DNA from 3 places in the Shewanella sp. 10N.7 genome. Region 3 is predicted to be linked to each of the others. Evidence: predicted binding sites of a transcription regulator. Region 3 holds the regulator's gene; each other region holds the start of a gene.
What was found. Region 3 encodes MetJ, which represses methionine synthesis genes. Its sites were predicted from a motif close to TAGACGTCTAGACGTCTA; they were not measured.
Positions count from the first base shown of each region.

Region 1: a site for MetJ is predicted at 2,413-2,430, ahead of LMH66_RS07665 (methylenetetrahydrofolate reductase). Genes of this name have one in related genera too.
Region 2: a site for MetJ is predicted at 4,406-4,423, ahead of serA (phosphoglycerate dehydrogenase). Genes of this name have one in related genera too.

Region 1 covers NZ_JAJGZS010000009.1:69,312-79,853, forward strand. Annotated here, with positions in the region: gene LMH66_RS07660 (cadherin-like domain-containing protein) at 1-1,022, opposite strand, end outside; gene LMH66_RS07665 (methylenetetrahydrofolate reductase) at 1,435-2,409, opposite strand; gene LMH66_RS07670 (Fur family transcriptional regulator) at 2,730-3,194, shown strand; gene LMH66_RS07675 (Rap1a/Tai family immunity protein) at 4,120-4,557, shown strand; gene LMH66_RS07680 (Na+/H+ antiporter subunit E) at 4,694-5,194, shown strand; gene LMH66_RS07685 (monovalent cation/H+ antiporter complex subunit F) at 5,194-5,490, shown strand; gene mnhG (monovalent cation/H(+) antiporter subunit G) at 5,487-5,828, shown strand; gene LMH66_RS07695 (Na(+)/H(+) antiporter subunit B) at 5,846-6,880, shown strand; gene LMH66_RS07700 (cation:proton antiporter subunit C) at 6,861-7,223, shown strand; gene LMH66_RS07705 (monovalent cation/H+ antiporter subunit D family protein) at 7,223-8,701, shown strand; gene LMH66_RS07710 (monovalent cation/H+ antiporter subunit D family protein) at 8,698-10,188, shown strand; gene LMH66_RS07715 (hypothetical protein) at 10,178-10,528, shown strand; gene LMH66_RS07720 (Na(+)/H(+) antiporter subunit D) at 10,515-10,542, shown strand, end outside.
Region 2 covers NZ_JAJGZS010000003.1:116,316-126,857, forward strand. Annotated here, with positions in the region: gene LMH66_RS03365 (PAS domain S-box protein) at 1-828, shown strand, start outside; gene LMH66_RS03370 (response regulator) at 856-1,875, shown strand; gene ygfZ (tRNA-modifying protein YgfZ) at 1,978-2,937, opposite strand; gene serA (phosphoglycerate dehydrogenase) at 3,091-4,320, opposite strand; gene LMH66_RS03385 (DUF2238 domain-containing protein) at 4,472-5,083, shown strand; gene LMH66_RS03390 (helix-turn-helix transcriptional regulator) at 5,304-5,969, shown strand; gene LMH66_RS03395 (curlin) at 6,042-7,580, opposite strand; gene LMH66_RS03400 (S8 family serine peptidase) at 8,238-10,542, shown strand, end outside.
Region 3 covers NZ_JAJGZS010000027.1:26,741-37,282, reverse strand. Annotated here, with positions in the region: gene LMH66_RS16225 (bifunctional aspartate kinase/homoserine dehydrogenase II) at 1-133, opposite strand, end outside; gene metB (cystathionine gamma-synthase) at 232-1,392, opposite strand; gene metJ (met regulon transcriptional regulator MetJ) at 1,616-1,933, shown strand; gene LMH66_RS16210 (sulfite exporter TauE/SafE family protein) at 2,086-2,826, shown strand; gene LMH66_RS16205 (conjugal transfer protein TraF) at 2,939-4,165, opposite strand; gene LMH66_RS16200 (LysR family transcriptional regulator) at 4,286-5,194, opposite strand; gene LMH66_RS16195 (SDR family oxidoreductase) at 5,305-6,024, shown strand; gene LMH66_RS16190 (c-type cytochrome) at 6,458-6,787, shown strand; gene LMH66_RS16185 (DUF3373 domain-containing protein) at 6,954-8,696, shown strand; gene LMH66_RS16180 (tetrathionate reductase family octaheme c-type cytochrome) at 8,742-10,148, shown strand; gene LMH66_RS16175 (ABC transporter transmembrane domain-containing protein) at 10,494-10,542, shown strand, end outside.

The DNA.
Region 1 (10,542 bases), on a different contig from region 3:
TCTACCACATTCGGGTCAGAAACGGTCTGCTCTATCGCTTCATCTACTGCTGCAGTATAAGCTTCTGTGAGTTCACCATTTTCATCTATATAGCCATTTTCAACTAAATATGCCTCGATAAGTTCAGTTGTAGCCGAGCTTTCACCTTCGACTATTTCTGCATCTAAAAGGGATAATACTGACTCACCTTCTGGAATGTCAAAATCATCATTATCAACAAGTAACTTAATGAAACCAGCAGTTTCTATCAGCTGAGATGGAATTAGGTTAGCGAGTAACTGTTTAAACTCGTCTTCACTCGTTATTTCATCATTTTCAGTAAGATCTTTAGCGAGCAAATATGTCGCTGTGGTTAAATGGGTTACATTCGTCTTATTACTTTGCTCATTCGTTAATGTGCGATCTTCGTTCAATAAGGTAAGTAAGTTACTCGCATTCCCAGAAACTGTAATCAACTCAACGTTTTCTTGATTCTCGTCTGGATGGCCCTTAGCATTAATAAAAATCAATGCAGACATATCGTTGATTATAATAGGTAAAGTATAATTTCCTGAGGAGTCAGCTTCAGTTTCAAATATCTCATCTCCAATTGATACAGAGACTAGGGCATTGGCAATTGGTGAGTCTGTCACCAATCCAGACAACACCATCGTATGATTTACTGTGATGTCGACTTCAGCCTGTGCAGTTAATTCACCATCTGAAACTTCATAAGTTATTGAGTCTTTTAGGGAGACGTTATTTTCTGGTGTATAGACAATCTGATTATTAACTAATTCTGCTGAACCACTTGTAGGTTGAGACACGATAGAAGTAATCGTTAATTCATCACCATTTTCATCAGTATCATTTGCCAATACATCAATGGTAATAACATTATTATTTTGCGTTAAAGCTGTATCATTAAAAGCTTTAGGGGCACTGTTTACAGCAGGGGTTACTTCACTCTCAGATGAAGAGTCACTTCCACAGCCAGATAAAATTGCAGCAGCAAGTATTGTTAAAGAAAAATATTTCTTCATTAGAATTCCTTTTATGGGCCTATATCCATTTGCCTACATATACAACATAGGTATTAAAAGTAGAATGCTAACACTACTAGTAATCTGCTAGCAACATATTAGCAACACTATTATTGGTATTAAAAGTATATAAAATTAATTACTTGCATTATCTGTGGAAGCAGAATATTTACCTTAATATCCTTATTTATACAGAATATTGTTTTAGCCAATATTTTAGATTGGAGACGGTTAACTTGATAATTTGGCTTAAGTTACCAGAAAAGTCCTCGTCTCAAATTAACGAAAGGAAATGTTGATTAACTACCCGGTATTCCGGCCATCATTTCGGACTTAAAATAACGCTGCTGAGTTGTGTATGAAAAGTCATGCCCTAGGGAAATTAACGCCATAGGGCATGCTTGCAGTGAGCTTATTTGTTTAACACAAATTGATTTATTTGATTCTGGGCCAAGGCTTGATCCATCGTGCCCTTAAGCAGTTTATACATCAAAATAGACGCATCAATTTCTGTTTTACGATTGGTTAAGCTTTCAATATTCAAGCCTAATGGAATATTAAGTGGAATAACGGCGTCCAAAATCTTCTGCAAATTACTGTAATTAACTTTAATTGATTCATACAGTGGGTCATCTGCAGACAATATACGGTTACTGGTTTCTTCAGGTACTGATACCCCTAACCAATTAATAAATTCTAATGTTTTAGCACTTCCACAAGGTGAAAAAGTCAGGATCACTCGATTGGGCTTGATATTATTCAGCTCACACTCTTCAGCGTAACTGGTAAGCATATCGATAGTGGCTTGGGCGTTATACACCGCTTGCGTGATGTAGTATTCACAGCCTTTATTGGACTTACCTAATAGACGGATATGTTCATTCTTTTTACTTAAATGGCGCTCAGCAATGGCAACACCACCAAGGTAAAACTCCTGAGAGTGTTCCGATAACACACGGTATGCATCATTTAATGGTAGAGAACTTGCGACTTGCGCAGATGGCGAGCCGACTAATACGATGTCTCTGACATTATTTTGATACCAAGCCCGAGATAACCACTCGTTAAAACCTTGTTCATCAAGGCCTGCAACACTCTTATAAGCAATTACAGGCTTACCAGACTTTTGATTGATCAATTGAGCATAAGTGCCAGAATCATGGGTAGCTTTAAACGGAAAAGGTCTTGGCGCATCAATACGGCTAGTTTCATCTTGAATATCGTAAATGATCAAACCATCAAAGCTAATCTCATCAAGGCGCGCTAATAACTTATCAGCAATAGTACTGACCATTTCAAAATCGGTATCGATTTTAGGTGGGGTTGTGCCAATAAAGTAGATCCCACGGTGATGATCGGAAGAACGCTGTTTTAGGGATTTTCTCATGTTTAGCCGTCTAGATGGATGTTATCTACATTGTGTCTGAAATTCTCACGTTTGTTAAGGCCAGATAGAATGATTTTTTGTAATGTTTAAGATGAATAAAACTCATAATTATTGCTTTGCAGTCATTCTGAAATCACCTGTGGGAATTTCCCCTTTTGTAAGTACATTATAATAGCTGATTGTTGATAGCTGATAGGCTCGCCTATCTCACACTATCTGAACCTGAGTCGACCTTTAAAAAGATGTTTGGTGGTTTATTATTTACAATCTCAGCCCGAAGATAAATAATAGCGCAACATTGATTTCTTTAGAGCCAAACCATGCCTACCCACAAAAACGTTGCGATTTTTACCAAAGCGGAGCAAATATGTCGCGACAATGGCGTTAAGTTAACGGAGAAAAGAAAAAATGTTTTAGGCGTATTACTGAACTCCAGTAAGCCGCTATCCGCCTATGAAATTGTTGATATCTACCGCACCACACATCAAGAAGCATTAGCCCCTATGTCTGTGTACCGCATGCTCGATATACTGAGTCAATTGCCGCTTGTGCATAAATTATCTTCTGAAAATAAATATTTGGCTTGTTCACACATCACTTGCGAACATGCCCACGAAGTTCCTCAGTTTTTGATCTGTAAAACCTGCGGTAAAGTGGCAGAGAAAGGCATTCAAACCAGTGTCATTGAGGCATTAAAAGACAGTATTAAACAAGCTGACTTTCAACTCATCAATTCTCAGATTGAAATACAATGCTTATGTAAGGATTGTGCAGCTTCAAATTAACTTTTGCTTCGCTTAGCCTGGTGATGATTTTGGGTTCATACAATGCAAAGCTGGGTACAATCAGTGCAACTCTCCATTCAAACTAGGGCGTGTCATTAGTTAAGTTACCAACTCACATACTCTACCGTCCTTACTCTAAAACCCTCAATCTAGATCCCTTAATCTAGAGTCCTCAATCTAGAACTCTCAATTTAGAACCCTTAATCTAGAGTCCTCAATCTAGAGCCCTCAATTTAAACCCCTTAATCTAGAACTCCTAATCTAGAACTCCTAATCTAGCCCCATTAATCTAGAGCCCTCAATTTAAAGCCCTTAATCTAGACCCTCAATCTAGAGCCCCCATTTTAGAGTTCTCAATTTAGAGCTTTCAACTAAAGCCTGATAAAACTTACCGCAGAAAACGCCACTAAAACCTAAACAGAAGGCAATAACACACCTTAAAATCGTGAAACAGCACCTTAATTAACTGGCGTTTTAAACTAAAACCAGTTTAAAAGTAGCCTACAGCCTAGGCTCAGCAAGGACTTAGGTAAGTAACTGAAAAATTCCTTCATATAACGAAAAATATGCGACTTTACACTCACTTAGTATTTAAACTTAAATCATTTGTGTTATAAATAGATTAGCAGTGTAAATTAATTGTTTTCACCAAGGTTTCATTTGTTAAACCTTTGTTATAGCTACAGTGTTTTAGCAATTACTTTATTAGTTGAAAGCAGTCAGTATATCGATACCTATCCAGGTACAGATTGTAATAATACCTAACTGAATAAAATCGACGATAAAACACTGCCTTAAGCAAAGTCATTGATAGGTTAGCAAGCGACTAACAGCCTGCACCTGAAAACTTGCTGTTGCTAACATTAATAAATATTAGTTTTGCTAATGTTTATCTGTGATTAAGCCATTATAAAAAGGGGGCTACATGAAGATCATCCAACTCTTAGCGCTATTATTACTATCTTTCTCGTTACCAGCATCTGCAAATACCGATAAAAATGAAGCACAATTAGTACTTTCATCTTGCATATCGCTTAAAAATGCGCCGTCTGACAGCTCAACTAAAGCCTGTACTTATTACATTCAGGGATTTCTCGCAGGCGCTTTAAATACGAGTTACCAATATAAGATTAGAGAAAGTGCTGGCGGTTTTTCAGACCGAGCCTACCAAACCCGAGTCGGTAACGAGACGTCAAAAAAGCAAATCACCGAAGTGTGTATCCCAACAAAAGCAACCCGTGATCAACTGATTGAACGCATAGTCGGCCGAACGGTTGAACAACTCCCAGCCTCTGCCGACTCTTTACTGTTGTTGCACAGCAAAATTTATCAGGCGTTATCAGCAGAATTACCATGTGAATAAAATATTGAACAGGCTATATGAAGCCAATGATCAACTTAGCACTGCATCGACTTGAATAGTTCGTTGTCATAAAACTCAATCATTTTTGAGTCACTAAGTTTACACAGTCCTTAATTAACACGAAGTATTCGAGAATATGACACAAGAAAAGAAAAGCAGCTTTTTTCCGAGCCATAGGCTTATTCTGTTATTAACCTTAGCCCTATTTTGGTGGATAAACTCCAACTACAGTAACCCGTTATTACTGTCATTAGGGGCAGCTTCGATCATGCTGGTGCTCTATATAGCCCAGAAAATGGATGTTATCGACCACGAATCTCATCCGATTAGTCTGTCGGTCAATATGGCAACCTACCTATTGTGGCTATCAAAAGAGGTCGTGTTATCCAACATCAGTGTGGTTAAACATATTTGGTTGGGTAACAGCAGCATCTCGCCAACTCTGGCTACCATAGATACACGCCAGTGCACTGACATTAATAAAGTGATCTACGCCAACTCAATCACCTTAACGCCAGGGACTGTCGCCATAGACTTAATTGATGATCAACTCACTGTTCATGCTTTACATAAGGATGATATCGATACATTAAAAACCGGCGATATGGATCGCCGAGTAAGGGAGCTCGAAAACTAATGTTAGCTGCCGCTACTATCGCAATTCTTGTCGTCATGCTGTTAGCGATCATTCGCTGCATTGTCGGCCCTACTCTTTACGATCGCATCCTCGCTTTCAATATGTTTGGCACCAAATCAATCCTATTGATATCTGTATTGGGCTTTTTAATGGGCCGTCCAGAGTTTCTCGACATCGCCCTTGTATACGCCTTGATTAACTTTATCAGTGTGATTGGGGTATTACGCTACTCTGACTCAGCAGAATTTAAAGTTGCTCCTTATAAGCCTCATTCAACCAAGGAGGGTGAAGAATGAACCTCGTAATCGAAATTATCAGCGGTTTAAGCCTGCTAATTGGTTGCTTCCTTTGCTTATCAGGTGGCGTTGGGATGTTGCGATTTCCTGATTTTTACACTCGCATGCATGCTGTGAGTGTCACCGATACTTTAGGCGCGTGTTTAGTGCTATTTGGCTTAATGCTACAAAGCCCCAATGGTTTAGTGCTGATTAAATTAATACTCATCTTATTGTGCACGCTATTTATCAACCCGTCTGCCAGCCATGCTTTAGCAAAAGCCGCATTACGTAATGGCTTATTACCGCTAGAAGGTAAGCCTGATAATCAGGGAGGGAACAAGCCATCGAAGCTTTAGTTGATATTGTACTACTGATATTTTTAGTCGTTATTGCCGTTGCAATCATATTCACAAGAAACCTATTAGCCGTAGTCATGTTAACTGGGATTTATGGCTTATTGTCTGCCTGTTTCTTTGTGGTGCTTGATGCTGTAGACGTCGCCTTTACCGAAGCATCTGTTGGTGCAGGTATCTCTGGCTTACTCATGTTAGCGGCCATCACCATAACAGGCCGAAAAGAGGCGCCAAAACGGCATAAACCCTTTCTGGCGCTATTTGTGGTGTTAGTCACTGGTAGCATGCTGATTTACGGCACTTTAGATATGCCTTATTTCGGTGATCCTGAGGCGCCTGTTCATCAACATGTTGCCCCTCGTTATATCCATGACTCGATGGAGGAAGTCGGTGTACCTAATATTGTGACTTCCGTTTTAGGTAGTTACCGTGCATTTGATACCTTAGGTGAAGTGGCCGTTATCTTTACTGCAGGCATTGGTGTGCTTTCTTTGTTATCACTGCCTCGTCGCCGTAAAAAAATCAAATCTGAAGAAGCCACAGAAGAACAAATGCATGAACGTCATATGGTGGTGCGTATTGTCAGTAAAGCGCTCATCCCGTTCATCTTATTGTTTGCATTGTATGTGCAATTTCATGGTGACTTTGGCCCAGGTGGCGGATTCCAAGCAGGCGTTATTTTTGCTGCAGCAATTATTTTGTACACCATGCTATTTGGTTTAGATACCGCTAAAAAAGTATTCAACCCAGCCTTGATTCAACTGTTAGCCGCAGTTGGGTTGCTGCTTTACGCCTGTGTCGGGGTTGTGTCCATGCTCAATGGCGCTAACTTCTTAGACTACAACGTACTGGCTGATGATCCTGTTTCAGGTCAACACATTGGCATATTACTGATTGAATTAGGCGTAGGCATCACCGTTGCCTCGGTCATGTTGAGTATCTTCTTCAACTTTGATGGTCGCAGACAAGCTCAAGCTGAAATTCAAGCAGAGAAACAACAATCAGAACAAGAACAAAAACTAAAAGGGGAGCAGGATGTTTCTCGGACTCTATAACTATTGGATCGTCGTATTGTTGATGATGATTGGCTTTTATATCGTTATCGCCCACGGAAACTTGGTTAAAAAGCTAGTTGGACTCACCATTTTCCAAACCTCAGTGTTTATCTTTTATATCACCGTCGGCATGGTCGAGCGCGGTAGTGCGCCGATTATTGCTGAAGGGATCAGTGATTACTCTAACCCTCTGCCCCACGTGTTAATTCTTACCGCCATTGTGGTAGGTATTGCAACCACAGCACTTGGTTTAGCACTGGTCATCAGAATCAAAGAAGCCTATGGCTGTGTCGAAGAAGATGAGATCCAAAAACAAGATCAGCTCAGCGAGGATGAATCATAGTGTTAGCTCACCTGCCTATTTTACAAGTTGTGGTGCCGCTAATTGCAGCCCCGCTATGCTGGTTCTTAAACCGCTCTAAACTGGTGTGGATATTTGCCTTAATAGTCTGTGCTGCAACCTGCGTCAACAGCATATTACTGCTCATTGAAGTGATGAAGTCAGGTACGATTATCTATGAACTCGGGGGCTGGGAAGCACCTTGGGGAATTGAATATCGCATCGATAAGCTTAACGCCTTCTTACTGCTGATTATTTCCACCATTGGAACCGTGGTGTTGTTTGCCGCTAACACCAGCATACAAAAAGAACTCGACAAAGATCGCCACACTTTATTTTACAGTCTATACCTACTGTCATTAACTGGCATGTTCGGCATCGTCGCAACCGGTGATGCGTTTAATGTGTTTGTATTTTTAGAGATTTCTTCTCTATCAGCTTATGCCTTAATAGGTTTAGGTAGAGACAGACGCGCGTTATGGGCAGCCTACCAATACCTGATCATGGGCACCATCGGTGCGACCTTTATTTTGATTGGTATCGGCATGCTCTATCAAATGACGGGCACGTTAAACATGAGCGATCTGGCCACCCGATTAGTGGATGTTGGTCATACCCGAACAGTATTTGTTGCCTTCGCATTTTTGATCGTCGGCATTTGTTTGAAGCTAGCCCTATTCCCTTTACATCTGTGGCTACCAAATGCATACGCTTACGCGCCTTCGATAGTAACGGCATTTTTAGCCGCTACAGCAACTAAAGTCGCTGTATACCTGCTGATCCGATTTACCTTTACCGTATTTGGGATTTCTTTCTCGTTCACTTCGTTGCCACTACAAAGCATTTTAATGGTGCTTGGACTTGTGGGGGTATTTGCCGCTTCTATCACTGCGATTTATCAGCAAAATGTGAAACATATCTTAGCTTATTCGAGCATCGCTCAAGTGGGGTATATGATCATCGGTTACTCGATAAATACCAGTACCGGGGTAATGGCAACCTTACTGCATTTGTTTAACCATGCATTAATGAAAGGTGCACTGTTTTTAGCATTAGGCGCAGTAATGTACCGAATTGGCAGCGTCCAGCTCAAACAGTTCCAAGGGCTAGGCCGAGAAATGCCATTGACCATGTCTGCCATTGTTATCGGTGGTCTCAGTTTGATTGGTGTGCCGTTAACCGTCGGTTTTGTCAGTAAATGGTATCTGCTTGTGGCTAGTGTTGAAGCTGGTATGTGGCCTGTTGCGGTACTTATCCTATTAGGGTCATTGCTGGCCATTGTGTATATCTGGCGCATTGTAGAAATGGCTTATTTCAAGCCGCCATTACCTAGTCGTGAAGCCGTTAAAGAGGCACCTTGGACTTTCCTTGTTCCAATCTGGATCCTCGTCTTCGCTAATATCTATTTCGGTATCGATACTCGCCTGAGTGTGCAAGTGGCACAGGCGGCTTCTCAAAGCTTGTTTGGAATAAACCCATGAATCCATCTTTAGCGCTGATGTTACAGCTAACTATCCTATTACCGCTGCTGGCAACCTTTGCAATAGCTGCAACAGGAAAGAAACCTAACCTACGTGAGGCTGTCACTATCAGTACCAGTCTTGTGGTACTTTATTGCGTGATAAACCTCTATCAAGCGCTCAACGCTGGCACCAGCATTGAGGTCTCATGGTGGGAGCTTATGCCAGGTTTAGAGGTAAGCTTTGTAGTAGAACCTCTAGGCATGTTATTCGCGTTAATTGCCAGTTTTCTTTGGTTAATCACGACCATTTATGCCATTGGTTATATGCGTGGTCATGAAGAAGAAAACCAAACCCGCTTTTACATCTGTTTTGCTTTAGCGATTAGTGCCGTCATGGGCCTCGCCTTTTCTGCTAACCTATTTACCCTATTCGTGTTTTACGAAGTACTCACACTGTCTACCTACCCGCTAGTGACTCACGCGGGTACAGATAAAGCTAAAAAAGGGGGTCGGGTTTACCTTGGCATCTTGCTTAGTACCTCTGTGGCCTTTTTCCTATTAGCCATCATCTTAACTTGGTTTGTTAGTGGCACCCTCGAATTTACCGCTGGCGGTGTATTTGATGCCAATGTGAATACCACAGTAGCGGGCGCTATATTAGTCCTGTTTATATTTGGTATTGGTAAAGCAGCGATGATGCCATTTCACCGCTGGTTACCAGCAGCAATGGTCGCACCAACGCCTGTCAGTGCACTTTTACATGCGGTGGCAGTGGTAAAGGCTGGGGTATTTACAGTATTAAAAGTGTGTATCTTCATTTTTGGTCTCGATTTACTGCCACAGTTACCAACTACAGAATTTTTGCTTTATTTAGCAACTTTCTCTGTGGTGATGGCCTCGATTGTGGCCATGCGACAAGATAATTTAAAAGCAAGATTGGCCTACTCTACGATAAGTCAGTTGGGCTACATCACCATCGGTGCCCTACTGGCCACATCATCAGGTGTTATCGGTAGCTCAATGCATATCGCCTCCCATGCCTTTGGCAAAATTACCCTGTTCTTTTGTGCCGGAGCCATTTTGGTAGCTAGCCATAAATCTAAGGTAAGTGAACTACGTGGACTTGGCTATACCATGCCAATCACCATGGCCGCATTTTTCATTGCTAGCCTTAGCATTATTGGCGTTCCACCAGCTGGAGGAACATGGAGTAAATGGTTCCTATTAATGGGCACTATTGAAACCGGCTATTGGGTTGTCATGGTTGCCTTAATGCTCAGTTCGCTACTTAATATCGCTTACCTTCTGCCAATTCCTTACCATGCCTTTTTCCCAGGCAAAGGATTTAAGCCGTCAAATAGCGGTATTAAAGAAGCCCCTATGCCATCTTTAATTGCAATAGTTATCACATCCTTAGGCTGCTTGATTATGTTCATTCATCCACAGCCCTTTTATGAATTGGCGAAAGCTATTTTGACTGTATCTGGAGTCAACCATGGACAATGAGAAGCAGTACCTCTTTGATAAACCCAAAAACATCCAGCGGATTTTATACCTGTTATACACTTGCTGTGCATTGTTAGTGGTACTTGATTTTGTCATTCATCGCCATGTTTACCATAGCTGGGAAAACCTACCTGCTTTTTACCCAATTTATGGCTTTGTCGGTTGTGTGATTCTTGTTGTGGTCGCCAGTTGGATGCGCAGCTTTTTGATGCGTCCAGAAGATTATTATGGGCCCGTTGAAGAGCTTGATAATAGCAAAATTGAAATAGTCGACGTCAGCGATGGCCACGCCAAAGAAGCTAACAATAACAATAAAGGTGATCGCAATGTGGATGCTTGAGTTACCGCCGTTTG
Region 2 (10,542 bases), on a different contig from region 3:
CAGTTGCGAAAGAATCCTGCGTACGAAACTTTACCTGTTATTGCAATGACGGCTAATGCGATGGCGGGAGATAAAGAAAAGTGCCTCAGTGTAGGGATGAATGACCATGTGGCTAAGCCGATAGAGGTTGCTTTACTTTATCAAACCTTACTTAAATATTTAGGCGATAAAGTCAGCGATATCGAGTTAGCCACCCCTGAAAAAACTGCCAATGTTAAAGTGGAAACTTGGCCACAACACCCAGATATTGATGTCGATCGTGGTTTGCAACTGGTGCAGAACTCAGCCAGATTATATCGAAAGATTTTAACTCGTTTTGTTGAAGGTAAACGCAATATTGCAACGCAAATAGCAGCCGCGATAGAAGCTGATAATCGAGAGGATGCTGTTAGATTTGCTCATACTCTTAAAGGTTTATCGGGTAATTTAGCCAGTAATAAACTGTCTGAGCTTGCTGCGGAACTTGAAAAGAACTTGATTGACGAAGTTGAGTTTTCAGTTGAACTTAATGCCATTGATATGCTGGTGAGGTCATTATGTGAAGCCATAGATCTGTGGTTGAATAATAATGAGTCAAAAGTAAAGACTGAGTCAGCTGATCTCATTAGTAACGATGCTTTTCTCAGTTTATTAGATGAACTGTTGGTGTTGCTAGATGACGGTGATGCGAGTGCAATCGATATGATTGATAGCCTAGAGATGCAGGTGAATCATCAAACCTGGGATCAATTAAAACCAGTAGGGTTAATGATTAAAGGTTATCAGTTTGAAGATGCGGTTGAGTTGATTAAGCAAATTCGTCAACACTCCTCCCAAGCAACAGATTAATATTAAGCAAAGATATAGGTAATTAACATGGAAAAAGCGACTGTGCTGATAGTTGATGATACGCCTGAGAATATCGATATCTTAGTCGGGATTTTGGGTAGTGATTACAAAATCAAAGTTGCCATAGATGGACCTAAAGCGCTAGCTCTCGCACAAAAATCATCTCCTGATTTAATACTGCTTGATGTAATGATGCCTGGAATGAATGGGTATGAAGTATGTCAAAAACTGAAAAATGAACCGTTAACCTGCCATATTCCAGTGATATTTGTGACAGCACTTTCTGATACTGAAGATGAAACTAAAGGCTTTGCGCTCGGCGCAGTTGATTATATTACTAAACCTGTCAGCCCAGCAGTCGTTAAAGCGCGGGTTAAAACACATTTAAGCTTATACGACCAAAAAAGGTTATTAGAGTCGGAAGTGGAACATCGTACTAAAGAGCTAAAAGAAACGCGTTTTGAAATTATTCGCAGATTAGGGCGAGCTGCAGAATACAAAGATAATGAAACAGGATTACATGTTGTTCGTATGAGCCATTATGCAAGATTACTTGCTATGGCTGCAGGGCATTCCTCTCGGTTTTGTGAACTGCTATATAATGCAGCGCCTATGCATGACATCGGTAAAATCGGTACACCAGATGCCATTCTCAAGAAACCAGGAAAGTTAGATGCGGATGAGTGGAAAGAAATGCAAGCTCATGCAGCAATCGGTGCTGAAATCATTGGTGAACATGATGACCCTTTATTACAAATGGCCAAAAGAATTGCTATTAGTCATCATGAAAAGTGGGATGGCAGTGGCTATCCTTACGGGCTTGTTGGTGAAGATATTCCGATTGAAGGGCGTATTATTGCTATCGCTGATGTGTTTGATGCACTGACATCGGCAAGACCTTATAAGAAAGCTTGGACAGTGGAAGATACGTTGAGTTTGATTGAGAAAGAATCAGGTAAGCACTTTGATCCAGAACTGGTTGAGAAATTTAAATCTGTCATGGATGATGTGAAATTGATCAAAGCAGAGCATGAAGAGTCAATCTAGCGTGTTATAAAATATTGTTTCTTAATATCTTATTATATAAAAAAGGATAAATACTTAAAGTATTTATCCTTTTTTGCTTTACTACTGTACCAAGATAAATGATTAATCTTCCAACGAGTAAGGTAGTGCAATAACACTGAGCTCACTTGTTTCATCTTCTTTAATACGCAGTTTTGCATCATTTTCTGTGTCGTTAGCAAGAACCGCAGTGAGTAAGACTTTACCTTCATGCTGTACTGACTCAATGACTTTACCTGCACGACGAAATCCGTCTTCATCAGCAATTTCAATTTGAGTTTCGCTGCTAACTGTTTCTGATGTGGTTCCAGTAAGGATATATAAAGCACGCTTATTACCGCCGCGATACTTCATTCTTGCGATTGTTTCTTGCCCCATGTAACAGCCTTTTTCAAAGCTGATACCGTTGACGGCTTGTACATTACACATTTGAGGAACAAATTCGCCACTGTGGTTCGCATCAATATTGGCATAACCTGACTTGATTTCAAGAGCTTGCCAAGTTGCAGCCTCTTGTAAAACTTGTTCTGAAGCTGCAACTAACTCATGGGCTTTTACGGCTTCTGTGATAACAATGAAACGTTCACCATCTTTAAGGATAATAGTATCTGCAACTGTGGTTAATTCAGCTGTGATGTCACCAAATTGCTGGGCAATAAATGCTGCAGCATTTTTCCCTGCCAAACCCAGAATGATTTTATCAGCGGTAACATCAATTAATTCAGCTTTACTGAAAACGGCATATTTTTGCCATTGCGCTAAGCTCAGAGGCAGGACTGAAGCAGGTAATAGGGCAAATAGCTGCTCAGCAATTGAAAAGGTTCTAAAGCTTGAAAGCATTTTACCTTTCGCATCGCAATGTGCACCCCAACGCCATTGATCATCCTGTAGTGACATGATGTCAGTCGTCACTTGACCGTGAATAAAGGTTTTTCCCTGTTCACCGGTTATTTCAATTAAGCCTAAATGAGTAAGATTGGCGACTAATAAGTCAGGAGAGGTATGTAAAAAATCCCAATCAGGCAGAGTCGTTGCAAGTGTCATAAACTAATTCCTAAGATGACCAACAGATATATGGATTGAGTGTAACGGAAATCATTAACGCTCAAAAGAAAAAGCTATCTCCAATTGAATGAAGATAGCTTTATTTCACAGTTCACCTGTACAACTAAAAGTACGTCAAATTAACACTGGTGGTTAAAATAAAACGCGAGTACGAATCGTACCTTCAATTGCTTTTAACTCGCCTAAGGCTTGTTCTGCTTGATTCGAATCAACTTCCATTACTACATAACCAATCTCTGCAGTTGTTTGCAGGTATTGTGCAGCAATGTTAATGCCTTTTTCAGAGAAGGCTTGGTTAATTTTAATCAATACACCAGGTCGGTTATGGTGAATGTGCAGTAAACGCGAAGTGCCTTTGTGTTGCGGTAAAGAAACTTCTGGGAAATTAACTGCAGAAACCGTTGAACCGTTATCTGAATATTTGGCTAGCTTGCCAGCAACTTCAATGCCGATATTCTCTTGTGCTTCAGCTGTACTGCCACCAATATGCGGGGTAATGATGACATTATCTTGGCCGCGTAATGGGCTGATAAATTCGTCATCATTTGATTTTGGCTCGACTGGAAATACATCGATAGCTGCGCCAGCAAGGTGACCTGATTTCAATGCATTTGATAGTGCGTCGATATCAACCACAGTGCCACGAGATGCATTAATGAAAATACTTTTCTCGCGCATTTGAGCAAACTCTTTTTCACCAAACATATCTTTTGTTTGAGGCGTTTCAGGGACATGCAAACTGATCACATCAGCTTCACCTAATAACGTTTCTAACGAATGAATTTGGCTTGCGTTGCCTAGGGGTAGCTTATCTTCAATATCGTAGAAAACCACTCGCATACCTAAGGTCTCAGCTAAAATACCAAGTTGAGTACCAATATGGCCGTAACCAATAACACCAAGGGTTTTCCCACGGACCTCATAGCTGCCACTGGCACTTTTAAGCCAGCCACCACGATGGGCATGAGCATTTCGCTGAGGAATACCGCGCATTAGCATGATGATTTCACCTAAGACTAACTCTGCAACACTGCGGGTATTAGAAAAAGGCGCATTAAATACCGGTACACCGAGTTTTTCAGCAGTGGCGATATCAACTTGGTTTGTGCCAATACAGAAACAACCAATGGCGACGAGTTTTTCAGCATGATTTAACACGTCTGCAGTTAATTGAGTACGGGAACGCAAACCAACAAAGTGCGCATCCTTAATGGATTGCAGCAACTCATCTTCAGGTAAAGATGCTTTATGGTATTCAATGTTTGTGTAACCTGCACGCTCAAGTACATCGACCGCAGTTTGGTGGACGCCCTCCAACAGCAGGATTTTTATCTTATCCTTGTCAAGCGAGTGTTTCGCCATGATATGGGTACCCTCTTATCAATAGTTATGCTTATGTTATGCTGATATAAACGCCCGACCAAAGTAGCACTTTTTTTAACGCTTGTAGAGGGCTAGATGGCTAAAGTTAATATTCTAATTCTAGAACAATATCATCTAAGAGGGATTTAGTTTGAATAAGAAAGTTATATGGATAGTTATATATTGCGCAGTTTTAGTTTGGTCAGTCATTTCGCCTAAAGATATGTTTACATGGTGGTTAGAAGCATTACCTGCTTTATTGGCAATTCCTATCTTATTTTTCACACGTGATCGGTTTCCGTTAACACCACTTTCCTATGTTTTAATACTCATTCATTGCTGTGTGTTACTCGTTGGAGCTAAGTACACCTATGCAGAAGTGCCTTTATTTGATTGGATAGCGCAGTGGATGGGGAGCGATAGAAATAATTACGACAAAATAGGCCATTTAGCTCAAGGGTTTATTCCAGTCATTTTAGCTCGTGAGGTCATGCTAAGAAACCAAGTACTACAACCAGGGTATTGGTGTCAGTTTTTGTCTGTATGTTTCGTTCTGGCATTTTCAGCTTTTTACGAATTAATCGAGTGGTGGGTTGCTATTGGAACAGGTGAAGATGCAGAAGCATTTTTAGGTACTCAAGGTTACGTCTGGGATACTCAATCTGACATGTTGATGGCCTTATTAGGAGGTATTAGTGCTTTAGTAGTGCTTACTCGATTGCATAATAAACAGTTAGCATCACTGATAAAAAATAAAAATTAGTGTTTTATGCTTTTTGTAGCATGAAGTTAAGTTTTTTTATGCTATTAATAGAGGGTATTAGAAGGACTTATCGTTTTATTTAATGCGTTAGTATGACAAAAAAACCATATTAACTAGTTAAAATATACTATGATTGAGTATTGTTACTATTTTGTTATCGAAATTCAGGAAGAAACCCGTTAGATCGGGATGTTAGGGATGCTTTTCAGGGAGAAAAGTGATGAGCTCAAATATTGATGAATTAGTTTTCTTACACCAAGTTGCAGCGCCATGTAATTTGGCCATTCTTGCGGAATCAATAGGTCTTAAAACCAGGATAGTTAAACATGCTAGTGATTTGGAAGTAGAAAAAAATTCCAACAGTTTTTATTTGGTGGCGCAAAAGGGCGCTGCTTTAGACAGTAAAGGGATACCTTTACTTGTGTCTCGTTTGGTTAACCATGTGCCAGTTGCTTTATATCAAGTTGAGCGAGGCTCCTTAGATCAAGAGTCAGCGTTATTACTGGGCGTAAGAGGGCTACTCTACTCCGATCAACGTATGGACTTGATGTTGACAGGGCTGCGTAAAATGGTAGCTGATGAACTTTGGTATGACAGGCCGTTAATCAGTAAAATTTTCCGTAGATTAGTACAAAAGTTAGATGCTAATACGGAGATTCCACCAGATACAGTTGCCATGCTTCAGATGCTAACTAGTCGCGAAAGAACGATTATCCAACTTGTGTCTAGTGGTGCGAGAAATAAAGAGATAGCCCATCGCTTATGTATTAGCGAGCACACAGTTAAAGCACATATTTCTTCTATTTTTCGTAAAACTCAGTCGCGAAATAGAGTTGAGTTATTACGTTGGGCACAAACTTATCAAGCCCACTTTGAATTTGCGTAATTTATAGATTAAATCAAAACAAAAGGGAGCATATAGCTCCCTTTTTTGTTTTATGTTGTCAATACTCGAATATTAATTTTGATATACAGTCGCAGTATTGAAATCACCGGTTTGAGAAACATTAATCATGCCGTTTTCGCCGATTTGTGAGCCAATGACTAGGTTATCATTACCCATTTGCGAGATAGTTAAGTTATTGCTGTAACCATCGACTGAGAAGTAACCTTCATCACCGCCAATCCAGTTTCCGTCACCTTGTTGAGTAATATCAACGATGTGTTCATCGCCAAAAGCAACTACGTCAGTGAGGTTAAACTCACCGTCTTGAGCAATATCGATAACTTGAGCAATACCGATATTAGTCAAGCTCGCTTCGTTATCTGAACCTACTTGCTCAGTAGTCACTTCATTTTCAAATCCAATAGTATCTACATAAGCAAAGTTAGTATCGCCTGTCTGATCAACTGTCACCATATTGTCATCTAAATTAACAAACACTGCGACTTCATTGTTCATGCCTTCAGAGCTAACGCTGACCTCATTGCCAAAGCCATAAGTCCCTGATGCGACATAGTTTGATTCACCATCCTGTAATACTGTGACGGTATTTTCATCACCGCTGGTTTCAAATTCTGTTAAATTAGACATGCCAGCTTGATCGATATCGATGACATTGTCATTACCAGAAATGACAGCGATGTTAGCATCACCTACTTGGTTATCTGTACCATCTTGGTAGATATAGACTTCATTGCCATCGCCAGTTGCAAATTCAATCACAGCGCTGTTTACATCACCAGATTGGTCGATAACGATGTCGTTACTATTACCTGTAAGACTAGCCACAACCCCTGTATTAGCATAACCAGATTGATTGATTTCAATGTTATTGCTGTCGCCGTATACGCCAATGGCTGCACCAAAGTTTTCGTCACCTGATTGGTCAACGAATAAGACATTGTCATTACCTACATTGGCTGTACCACCCGGTGCGACAAGTCCTGCTTGGTTATTATTACCATCTTGAGTGATGACACCTTCGTTACCATTACCATCAACACGGAATACTGCTAAGTTAGCTGAACCATATTGTGTGGATTGCGTAAGGTTACTATCACCTACATGTTGAATGATGCTGTTGTTCTGAAATCCATCTTGCATAGTGTCAGCGATGTTTTCGTTACCGAGTGCAGTAGTTTCACTGGTATTCCAAAAACCTGATTGATTCACGGTCGCTTGGTTATCATTACCGGTAATAGCGACATTAGAAATATGCCAATCATCTACTTGGTTAGTCGTAACAAGATTCCCATCACCTGCAGAAGTTATATATGACTCTTGCCAATCACCAGATTGAACAACCTCAGCTATTTGATCATTTCCGTTTTGGGTGACTTCAGCCACATGGCGTGAACCTGATTGTGATACTGACGTATCCTGACCTAGGCCATTTTGCTCTACGGTTGATTGGTTATTAACTGCAGCTGCAACTTCTGCTGATTTTTCAACGGATGCAACACCAGGCAGTGATAATCCTGTAGCTGAAACGGGTAAAGCGAGGCTAGTAGCGATGGCGAGTGAGATTAACGATAACTTTGTTTGCGACTTCATTTGACGCTCCCTGTAAGGATATTGAGTGAGTTGATAGCTGTTTTGCTATCTTTCAATATTGAAATTCGCCTTCTAAATACAAGCAAATCAGGCTTAAAAAAGCCAATGTTGATTATCTGATATTTGAAGGTGAGCAAGTAAGTAAACTTGTTATTGACGTTCATCAATATGAATTAGCTAGGGCATTAATAATCAAAATATAAACCTAAGAAATTGCTTATTCGATATCTCTTTATCGGTTTAATTCTTTGCTGACGTATTTGATTACTAAACCGCATCCTTTAGCTGATTTGACAAGTTACAGAGTTAACTTACGGATTGAAGAGAGTTATCTCAATCGGAAGAATGGCTATATTTTTGAGGGTTTTTAACAAGAGAACTTTCGTACTACAAAATTTTAAGTTGTTGTTATATTTGGTTTTGTGTTGTTGTTTTTCGTTTGTAGGCGAATTGCTTACACTAATAGGATTAGTAGTTTATTACTATTTAAGGTTTAGCTACTTTTATTCTGCTTTCATTATGACAACAATCAAAAGGCTACAACAATTCCGGGTTTCACTTCGTGGAAAACCAACTCGCTTAATAGGCTAATGGAAAAGCTACCAGTGTTGAGGTACCGGTTCTGGGAATTAATAATGGAATATAGGAAAGCCAGAAATGATAAAAACAATGACTCCAATTGCAATTGCAATTGCTTCTACTATGGCACTAAATGTTGCCCCTGCAATCGCTAAAAACAAAGTTGAATACAAGAAAGATCAAATTCTTGTGGTTTATAAAGATAATGTCACTAAATTTGAAAGACTTTCAGCACAGCGTTTAGTGAACGGTACGTTAACCGATAAGAATTTAGATGGTATTGATGATAAATTTCAACATTTATTATCAGGTCGTCTTGCAAAACTTGAGTTAAAAAGTGGCAGTGATTTAGATGCCGCGATTAAAATGATCAGTAAACACCCTGCGGTTAAATATGCTGAGCCTAACTACACATATAGAGCACTAGGAATGCCAGATGATCCTAGTTTTGTTGATATGTGGGGCTTACATAATACAGGCCAGTCAGGAGGAACCTCTGGAGCTGACATTGATGCAGTGGCTGCTTGGGACATCACCACGGGCAGTAGTAACGTGGTGATTGGTGTGATTGATACTGGTGTTGACTATAACCATCCAGATCTCGTTGCCAATATGTGGGTAAACCCAGGTGAAATTGCAGGAAACGGCATTGATGACGATGGCAATGGCGTAATCGATGACATTCATGGCTATAACCCTACAACAGGTACTGGTGATCCTATGGACGGCAATGGCCATGGTACTCACGTTGCGGGCACTATAGGTGCGACTGGTAATAATGGTGTTGGTGTAGTGGGCGTTAACTGGGACGTCACTATGATTGGTTGTAAGTTCCTATCAGATGGTGGAACGGGGAGTACTGAAGACGCCATAGCGTGTATTGATTATTTTACTAACTTAAAAGTTAATCATGGTGTTGATGTTAAAGCGACAAACAACTCATGGGGTGGCGGTGGATTTAGCCAAGCACTTAAAGATTCCATTGAATCGGCAGGTGATCAAGGCATCTTATTTGTTGCTGCAGCGGGTAATGACGCCATAGATAATGATGTTAATCCACATTATCCATCAAGTTATGACTCAGATGTTGTACTTTCTATTGCGAGTACTGATAGAAATGATGCAATGTCGGACTTTTCACAATGGGGCCTTACAAGTGTTGATATGGGGGCGCCAGGCACATCGATTTTATCAACTTTCCCTAATGATAGTTATGGCACTATTTCAGGCACTTCTATGGCAACGCCACATGTCGCCGGGGCTGCAGCATTAGTTTGGTCTGTTGCACCTGATATTGGCGCTGTTGAAATGAAGCAGCTATTAATGGATTCAGGTGAAGTTAATGCTGGTTTAACGGGCTTAACTGTTGCAGGTACCCGATTGAATGTCGCAAATGCTTTAGATGCAGCAGATCCTGATCCTTCATTTAATTTATCAGCTTCGCCAAGTTCGCAGTCGGTAGAAGCGGGTAGTGCTGTTAGCTATGACTTCTCTGTTGGCAGTATTGCTGGTTGGGATGATCAAGTGAGTTTAACTGTATCGGCTTCTCCAGCGTTAGATGGTGTCAGTTTATCAACCGCCACCGCAATGGCTGGTGATAATTTTACCCTCGATGTGGCGACATTAGACGATGCTGCTTGGGGCAATTATGTATTGACCGTATCTGCCGATGACGGTATGACAGTCAAAGATAAAGCCGTTGCGTTGACAGTATATCCGGCTGGATTAAATGACTTTACTTACGGTAATGATACGCCAGTTGATATTTCAGACAATACCACTATCACAAGTACGATTGAAATCGCTGACCCTGTTCAAATCTTTGATTTAGCAGTTAATGTCGATATTTCACATACTTGGATCGGTGATCTAATCGTAACCTTAACCTCACCAAATGGTACAGAGGCAGTGTTACACGATCGTGCTGGCGGTAATACTGATGACTTAGTTCAGACTTGGAGTTTATCTGAGTTTGATGGTGAAGTTGCTGCTGGTACGTGGACCCTGTCAATTTCAGATAATGCTGGTGGCGATACAGGTGCACTTAATAGCTGGGGACTCGATATTTCTGCGCTAGGTGAAGCAGCACCAGCAGCGCCTCTGGCAAGTTTTGATTATGATGTTGATGGATTAATGGTGACTTTCACCAATACTAGTTCAGATATTAACGATGATATTGTCAGTTACGAGTGGGATTTTGGTGATGGCAATATGTCTTCAGATGTCTCTCCTGCTTATATGTATGCAGCTGGTGGAACGTACACTGTTTCTCTTGTTGTGACTGATAGCGAATCGCAGACTGATACTGTTTCTATGGATGTTGAAGTATTTGAATATTCAATTGATGCAGCAGTTACACGCACAATGAAGTCTCGCCGAGGTA
Region 3 (10,542 bases):
TCTTACCCGCAGCAGACACAACGACTAAATCATCACAGTTTCCATGAGTAAGCAAAATATGGGCGACGCGGCGATAGCAATCAGCATCCGCTAAACTTGAACCACCAAACTTATGTAAATGACTGCGGGTCATTTGTAACTCCTTAAACCACTTTTTGCGCTGCCATATGTACTGAATATGGCAACAATAAAATCTTACTGACTTAACTTATGACAATCTAATTTATTAGCTTAAAGCTCAGCAACTGCAGCTAAACCAGCTTGGATATCAGTAATCAAATCTTCAGCATCTTCAATACCGACTGATAATCTCAGCAATGTATCTTTAATACCAGCCTCATAACGGGCTTCAGGCACCATTGCTCTGTGTGTCATTGTCGCAGGTACGGCAACTAAGCTTTCCACTCCGCCTAAGCTTTCAGCAACACTGAATATTGATAAGGCTTCTAAGAAAGCAACAACTTCAGCTTCACCACCTTTAAGTTCAAAACTTAACATAGCGCCAAAGCCTTTTTGCTGTTTAGCGGCAATATCGTGACCTGGGTGGTCTTTTAACCCTGGGTAATATACTTTTTCGACAACATCACTGGCTTGAAGGACTTCAATCACTCGTTGTGCATTGGTTTGATGCTCACGAATACGTACAGCCAATGTACGAATGCCGCGCAAAGTTAGGTAGCTATCAAAGGCTGAACCTGTCAGACCTAAAGTGTTTGACCACCAATGTAATAGCTCACCAAGTTCAGCATCTTTAGCCACGACAGCGCCGCCAACCACATCACTATGACCATTGATGTATTTAGTGGTGGAGTGCATCACAATATCAGCGCCCAGCTCTAGCGGTTGTTGCAAGATAGGCGAAAGAAAGGTGTTATCAACAACAACTAAAGCATCCACTTTATGGCTCGCAGCCACAATCGCTTTGATATCAACAACACGTAATAACGGATTAGACGGAGTTTCTAACCAAACCATTTTAGGCTTTTGCGCAATCGCATCTGCCAGTGCTTTATCATCAGTTTGATCAACTACGATTAATTTAAATTGACCTTTGTTGGCAAGATTAGTGAACAGTCGATAACTGCCACCATAACAATCATGTGGTACAACTAATAAATCTTCAGGACCAAGCAAGCTAGTCACTAAAGTAATCGCTGCCATACCGGTACATGTCACAACACCTGTAGCACCATTTTCAAGTTTGGCTATTGCCTCACCTAAAACGCAACGGGTTGGGTTACCAGAGCGGCTGTAGTCGAATTCTCTTGGGTTTGTGTGTCCATCAAACGAGTAGTTAGTCGAAAGATAAATCGGCGGGACTACTGCGCCATATTGAGTATCGGATTCGATACCTTGGCGAACGGCAAGTGTAGCAGCGCGATGTTTGGTCATAATAATCTCCTGAAGATTGACACACTCATGAATAATACACCACAGAGATGTCTAGATGGCTAAATGTACCTAAGCTAAATCAGATCGTCAACACAAATTAGACGTTTAGACGTCTAAACATAAAGAAATCTATTTGTATTCGTTATAGAATAACAGCAATAATTTGACTGTAATAAATAAGCAGTTAAAATCTGCCACGAATCTATCGTATAAAGGTGAGTTAATGACTGAATGGAATGGCGACTATATCAGCCCATATGCCGAACATGGCAAAAAAAATGAACAAGTTAAAAAAATCACGGTATCGATTCCTTTAAAAGTACTAAAAGTGCTAACCGATGAACGTACTCGCCGTCAGGTAAATAACTTGCGTCATGCAACCAACAGTGAACTTTTGTGTGAAGCCTTTTTACATGCGTACACTGGTCAGCCTCTACCAAATGATGATGACTTATCTAAAGAAGGTCCTGATAGCATCCCAAGTGAAGCAAAAGCACTAATGGATCAAATGGGTATTGAGTGGGAAGACTTAGACGACTAAGTCTATTGTCAGTATGCTTTCAAGCTGACTGGCAAATATGATAATAAATCAATTTTGTGCTTACATTACGGTGTAAGCCTTCTTTGATAAGCTCCCCTTCCTCTTCGCAGTATGACAATACTTGAGTCAAACTTGCACTCAAAGAGAACACTATGGCATTTATCGATCCGCAAACCTTGATGCTGGCATCGGCTATTATATTTCTCGGTGCACTCACTCAAGGGCTTATTGGTTTTGGCTTAGCTGTTGTTGCTAGCCCATTGCTGTATATTATTGATCCCCAACTTGTACCCGCCCCTGTTATTGCTTGCGGTTTTTCAATCGCTTTGCTTACTTTATTACGTGAGCGCACATCCCTGCAATTCAACGGACTTCAATATGCACTCATTGGTCGTGTACCTGGCGGCTTTCTTGGGGCTGCGTTACTAGTCTTTGCGCCGCAATCCATATTAGGTCTGGCTATTGCCTTTATTGTTGCCAGTGCTGTCATTCTAAGTTTTTATAAAGTCACCGCACCAGTCAATCGCTTCACGCTATTTATCGCTGGGATTCTTTCAGGGGTTTTCGGTAATATTGCCGCTATTGGTGGCCCGCCGTTGGCTATTTTATTAGCCGGAAAAGATGCACCGCAATTTCGCGCGGCATTATCGATTTTCTTTGTATTCAGCTCTATGATCGCAATGATCATTTTATTCATCGTTGGCTTAGTTGAAATGAAGCATGTTTGGTTGTCTTTAATGCTCTTACCATCAGTATTTTTAGGCAGTTTTGTCGCGGGCAAACTCAGCAACAAAGTGGATAAACAAAAAACGCGCACAGCCACATTGGTATTGTGCGGCTTAAGTGCCTTAGTGTTGACGATAAAGTCATTAATTGAATTGTCGGCAGGATAAAAGTGGCTGAGAGGTAACTCATTAGGCATGCACTAGGCATGCACTAGATATGCACTAGATATGCACTAGAAATAGGATAGATAGTTTCGAAGCGAGCCTACACCAAGCCAGCCTAAAAGTGATAAGAGGTTTGCAGTACTGCCCCAATGGCGTCATCTTCACCATAGCTACCACTCATATCAAGCTTAAAAGCCTGACCAATCGCAAACCCAGTTCCAAATGAATAGATATCAACAGTATTATCTTTTAAATCGTGGCGATACCCCATGCGTAACGATAACCAATCTGTGGCTTTAACCTCACCGCCAACTCGCCAATATTGCACTGCATCAAACTCTTTAAAGCGTGTTTGATCAATTAAGTCTATGTCTGTTGTTAAGGTAACTGATGTCCAATCGTATGCTACGCCAGCTGTAATTAAAGGTTCAACCTGATAATGGAACTCACGACCTTGCGCCTCAACGGTTTTAACCGTTTTACTGAAAAGGTTTCGTGCAGATAAACCAATTGTCAGTTCATCCATAGGCTCAAAAGCGACCCCGATATCAAGGTTAAATACGTTCTCATTATTGCGGTACTTATCATCATCAAAATCATCGGCATCGAAATTATTGGCGTTCACTGAATAATGATAAGTATCGATACGTTGAAACTTAGGTGAAATCCCCACTCTTACTGGCATGTTCACAATCGATAACGGAAAACTTAACGCCACACCAAAATCTGTCACCCCACCAGCAAGTACAACACCTTGAGAATCTAAATCAGTAATATCAGCTGGAGGGTTGAGAGGATCTAATGTATTTAAGGTATCGATATCCGACTGTGCTATATCAGCAATACCTACAGCATCGAGATAACTCTTATAAAACACAGCCATTGGCATACGTTCGTTAGGAATAACAATCGCAGCGCCGATCCCAGCTGAAAACTCGGCGCGATTGCCTTTTAATGATTCCAAGTCAATAACTAAGTCATCTCGATAACCTTCAACATCACTGCTATCACCCGAGTTAATTGCCGCCTCTAGCCCATCATAAGAGTCCTGCAAAGAGTCGAATTTATCAATCATGTTATCGCTATCGGCGCCTTCAGCCCCCACAACAGGAAGCAGTAAAGAGAACTGTTGTGCTTTTTTTATCTCAGCAGCACTATAACTTGAATGGGGAGTGAGAATGGAAAGTAAAGCAGGATTAATAAAGCTTGCGCCAATACGATTTGATGCAGCTACACCAGTGCCGCCCATACTGTCACTTCGCGCTTCAAAATAAAGCCCGCTGGCTTGCACATTGCTGGCAAACACAAGTAAACAGAAAGCTAGCGCTAGTCTTTTTTGCATCCATCATTCCCAATTCTTATTGTTTAATAAACATAGTAGAAATCGGCAGATAAATGTTTAAACAATCAAAAATAATGCAAAAATGTTAATCTATTTTGGCATGCTATTCTTAAGTTTTTTCTATAAATCAGGTAGATAACTTTTAAAGTTATCTAAGGTGAATTGAATAAATTTTTTCAATCGCTCAGGTTGAAATTTGTCTTTATGATAGAGCACATAAAACGGTGTATCGGGAATATGCCAATCTTGAAATACTTCGACTAATTGGTGCTGACTTATTTCTTCAGCGCAATACAAATAAGGTAGCCTCACTATGCCATTGCCAGCTAATGCACTGAGTTTCATTGCTCTACCATTTTTACACCTGAAACTTCCTTTTATCGCCACTTCTGCACTTTCGTGAGTATTGGTTTTATGGGCGAAGCGCCAATGGTTTATTGATCCCACAATACAAGTATGTCGATTAAGCAAGGTAGGATGCGCAGGTATCGCATGCTGAGCTAAATAATTCGGAGATGCTAACGTGCAATTTTTAATATCCATTAACTTACGTGCAATAAGCCCAGAATCTGCCAACTCCCCCATTCTAAACACCACGTCAAAATGATCTTCAATCAGATCGACTCGCTGACTGCTGAAATCTAAATCTATGGTGATATCAGGATATAATTGAATAAAGTCATTCACTAATGCAACAACGATTTCTTCGCCTAAAAAGCCCCCCACACAGTTAATATAAATATTCCCCTTGAGACGTTCAGCACTATCCACCGTCATACTGACAGCTTGCTCTATTTGATGTAACGCTTGCTGACATTGCAGTAAAAAACTCTCACCTTGGTCAGTTAAACGTTGAGTGCGTGTCGTTCTGACAATTAAGGTCACCCCTAAAAACGTCTCCAAACTAAGTAATTGCTTAGATATATGGGATCGAGAACAGCCCAAGGCTTCAGCAGCTTGAGTAAAGTTACCCAACTCAGCAATAACAACAAACGCGCGGATATCGACTAAATTTATATCACTATTCAACCCACCCTCCATTAGAGGTCGTATGTAAACAATTATGTTCTTTGTTGATTATATATCACCAATAAGTCTTTCTCTATAATTCTCACAACTTACAAACAGAGGTCAAAATCATGAAACAACTTATCGTAATTACTGGTGCATCTTCAGGTATTGGCGCAGCGATGGCTAAAGCATTTAGCGCAAAAGGCCACCCACTTTTATTACTTGCTCGTCGTGTAGAAAAAATGAAAGCGCTTAAACTTGAAAATAGCTTAAGCATCAGTGCCGATGTGACCGATGCGACAGCAATGAAGGCTGCTATTGCTAGTGCAGAAGCACAATATGGCCCTGTAGGTTGCTTGATTAATAACGCTGGCGTGATGTTATTAGGTCAAGCCGATGTGCACAATCCAGCAGAGTGGAGCCAAATGCTCAACGTTAACGTAATGGGTGTTTTAAATGGTATCCACTGCGTCCTTGCAGATATGAAGGCACGCAAAACAGGCACTATCATTAACGTTAGCTCAGTTGCGGGTCGTAAAACTTTCCCTAATCACGCAGCTTATTGTGCGACTAAATTCGCTGTTCATGCCCTCACTGAAAACATCCGTGAAGAAGTGGCAATGGACGATGTGCGTATGGTGACGATTGCACCAGGCGCAGTTGAAACTGAATTGCTTAGCCATACCACTAGCCAAGACATTAAAGATGGCTACGCAGACTGGAAAGAAGTGATGGGCGGTGTATTAGCTGCTGAACATATTGCAGAAACAGCCGTCTTTGCTTATGAAATGCCACAAAATGTTTGTGTGCGAGAAATTGTGTTAGCACCAACTCGTCAACAGCCATAATAGGCGATTAGCTCATCTACGTTATTTAGATTTAGGCGATACTTCATCATCGCACTCAATATGCACTGTATTTACTGCAGTGCATATTAAACACACCCTAACAATTTACCCCTATGCAACCTTCATCTATCACTTTAGATATAGTCAAATATCAAAATTGTGATCTCAATCTTGTTTCAAAATCACTAAAAAACCACCTTACATAATAGCTACTAGTTAGAAATAACATTAATTACCATAAAAATCAGCAGCTAAAGAAAAACCTCACACATTCATTAGATTTTTTTCAATTATATTTTATTCAATTAGATTTTTATAATTTACTTGATCCTCCTCAACAATATCCTTTATCACAAGTGTTAAATTAAGTAACAAGAAACACCCATTTAGACAAAAACCATTAACAATAAAAATTATTTAAAGTAAGGGACTGATGATGAAAACCATGAATAAGATATTTATATGCGTATCTCTCGCACTCTGTTTAGGAGCTCAGGTTCAAGCTGCTGATGGCGGTAATCCTAAAAAAGGTAAACACCTGTATAAAAAAGAATGCAAAGCCTGTCATAGCATGGGAGATGAAGGCGGTGAGATTACCCCAATGAGTAAAACCATGAGCCAGTGGGATAGATTTTTTAGACGTAATAAGCACAAAGCGAAAGCTGAAGTCTTTGAAGCTTTAAGTGAACAAGACTTATTAGATATTCAGCAATTCTTATATGACCATGCAGCCGATTCAGATCAACCACAAACTTGCGGTTAACTAACCTGGCTCGACTGTAAAACACATTTAAACCACCTAATTAATAAAAATATGGGGAATGCCTCAGGGATTAATGCTACCAAAATTCAGCAATCCCCCTAGGATTCCCAACATCAATCGAAGGCAGAAATATAAATTAACCTGCTGATTCGAAAGGAGAGATGTTATGCGTACTCTTATTTCACTGCTTGTTGCAAACGCGTTGATATTATCAGCGAGTGTTTATGCAAACGATGCTGATATTCAACGAGATAGTCTAAGTAAAACTGATGCTCAAAAAATGGCAGACCTTAAACAACAGCTAGCCGACATTAATGATGAAATTGATGACATCAATGATCGAGTTGATAAAAATGAACGTCATACTGCACTTGATAGAATAGAAATCACTGGCGACTTTAGAACCAAAGTCCATTCACTTCATTATCAGGATGTCACTTGGAATCCTGCCATTAATGTCGATTTTAATGATTTTGGCGCTAAAGCGATGGGCGGCGAATTTGGTATGCCTGACGATGCAAGCTCACCACTAGCCCAAATGATGGCCGCTAACCCTAATCTAGCATCTGCATTTCAAAGCGGTCAGTTACAAGGGGTAATGCCTTATGTATTAGCCCCTAAAACTGCTCAAGATATTGATAATGACCTTTACTACACCACACGTTTGAGACTCAACCTCAAAGCAAAAGTGTGGGATAACGTCAGCTTTGCAGGCCGCCTGAGTATGTTTAAAAACTGGGGCGATTCAACTGGCGTGCAAGTATTTGATTCTTGGCGTTCATTTACCATGGATGGCACCAATAGCGGTAATCCAAGTGGCGACTGGTTACGAGTCGAACGCGCTTATTTTGACTGGAAAAATATTAACGGTTCACCACTTTACTTATCTATTGGACGTCGTCCATCAACTTACGGCCCACCAACCCAATACCGTGAAAATGAAAAACGTGGCGGCACTCCTTCTGGCCATTTAGTTAACTTTAACTTTGATGGCGCAACTATGGGTTATCACCTCAGTGATATTACTGGTGTCGAAGGCCAAGTTGTTCGCTTCTGTTACGGACAAGGCTTTGAATCACAGTGGGGTAACGGCGAAATGTTTGGTGATATCGTCACCAAAGATACTCACCTTGGCGGCTTTAATATCGACGCGATAAACGATGGTAAAAACTTCCTTCAATTTACCTTATTCGGCGCTAAAGATGTCAATGATGGCTTTAAAGGCACCATGGCTTTTCCAACTCAGCTTGCAGGTATATTTGCACCAACTATGTATCAAGACATGCAAAAGTTTGAAAACTTCAACTTTGTCACTCGCGTTCAGCCAAGTGATGTGATTGGCGATATGTTCTTAGGTGGTATTGGTTTTGCCCGCGAAGAAGATAACGACGTTAAATGGTTCTTATCAGGAGGCTGGACCCGAGCTGATGGTAATGGCAACGCAGGTATGTTTGGCGGCATGTTATCTGATGCTGTTTTTGAAGCGCAGCTTAACGCTGATGCCAGTGAAATTATCATGTTGCCTTCAGCTGCTGAAGACAGTGGCGCTAAAGATGGTTACGGAATTTATGTGGGCGTTCAAATCCCAGCGCCTTACGGAAAAGTCGGCCTCGAATATAACTATGGCTCTGAATACTGGACACCTTTCACTCAAGCTCAGGATGACCCGATTGGCAGCAAACTCGCTACTAGAGGCCATGTTGCTGAAGCCTATTATATGTTTGATATTAATCCAAAAATGTTCATTAAACTCGCAGGACTTTATTACGACTTTGAATACACAGGCAGTGGAACACCGGTTGGTAAACCACAAAAAGTCGATGATGTTGTCGCAGGTACAGCTTATTCAATGCTCCCTGTAGTTGATACCGCTTATGACATCAATGCATCGCTTACTGTTAATTTCTAACCTTAATTACTTCCCTCGGTTTTTACCGAGGGCAGGAGTCTTATTATGAAAATACTCATCGCCAGCTTAATGACCGGTGGATTATGTTGCTTTAGTTTATTTGCCAACGCGGCGAATCCACACAAAGAGTTTATTGAAGGCCCTTTTACTCAAGGCAGCGAGGTCACTACTCAGTGTATTGAATGTCATGAAGATCACGCTAAAGATGTCATGAAATCATCTCATTGGACATGGGAGCTTGAACAAGAGTTACCTGAGCGCACCGTGACCCGCGGAAAGAAAAACGCTATTAACAATTTTTGTATCGCAGTATCAGGTAACGAGCCACGATGCACCAGCTGCCATGCCGGTTATGGTTGGAAGGACGACAGTTTTGACTTTACTGATATGACCAAAGTCGACTGTTTAATTTGTCATGACACTACAGGCACTTACGTAAAAGATCCCGCTGGAGCAGGAGAAGTTCTCGCTAAGGTAAATCTAGAACGAGTGGCACAAAATGTAGGGGCGCCAGTGCGAGATAATTGCGGCAGTTGCCATTTCTATGGTGGCGGTGGTGATGGTGTAAAACACGGCGATTTAGACTCTTCAATGTCTTATCCAGACAAAGTCACTGACGTACATATGGACACCGACGGTAATGATTTCCAATGCCAAACCTGCCATACAACCGAGAGTCACCAGATAGCAGGCAATGCCATGGGCGTTTCACCTGGTGGCATGAGTGATATTGGCTGTGAAAACTGCCATGAAGCTGCACCACATACCAATAAACGTCTTAATACCCACAGCAGCAGTATTGCCTGTCAAACCTGCCATATTCCTGAGTTTGCTAAAAATGAACCCACCAAAATGAGCTGGGATTGGTCAACCGCAGGACAAGACATTGAGCAAACTAAAGATCAATATGGCAAACATACTTACATGAAAAAGAAAGGCAGTTTTGTGTGGGCAAAAAATGTGAAACCTCAATATGCTTGGTATAACGGCAAAGCCGATGCTTATATGGCTGGTGATAAGATGGATCCTAACGCCATCACCAAGCTGACTTATCCTTTAGGTGATATTAATGATGCAGCGGCAAAGATATATCCATTTAAGGTTCATACTGGTAAGCAAATTTACGACAGTAAACAAAACATCTTCATTACCGCTAAAGTCTTTGGTAAAGGTGGTTACTGGAAAACATTTGACTGGGATAAAGCCGCTAAACTGGGTATGGAAGCTAATCAAGCCATGCTAGATAAAGGCATTAAATACAGTGGTGAATATGGCTTTGCAGAAACAGAAATGTGGTGGCGCATCAATCATATGGTGGCGCCAACCGAGCAAGCTTTAAACTGTAATGATTGCCACAATAAAGGCACAAGAATGGATTGGAAAGCACTTGGTTACCAAGGCGACCCAATGAAAAATAAAGCAATAAAAAAACATGCGGCAACCCAAGAATAATCAATAATTTTACTTCATAAAAACTGCCCTGTAGAAAACGGGCAGTTTTTTTATGCTCACTTTCAAAGCTGCACGATATTTTGAAAGATGAGTTAACGATTCAAGTAATGAATACCCTTACTAATAAAAGTTCTTCTTTTTACTTCATTAAAATAATGCTATCCCAACCAACCTGACTACCTTTCAATTGGAATACCAAGTCATCTGAACAGAAAATAAACTGTTGAAATTAAGAGCGTTCATCCTTAAGTTAACCATGAACATACTAAAAAATAGTCTACGCTTTAATCTAAGCTTTTTATTAAGTCATTGACTAGCCATGTTAACTAATAGGATGACTGTAGCATGCGAGAGAACTTTCGATTATTTTCAAGAAATAAAGCATTTCCAGAGT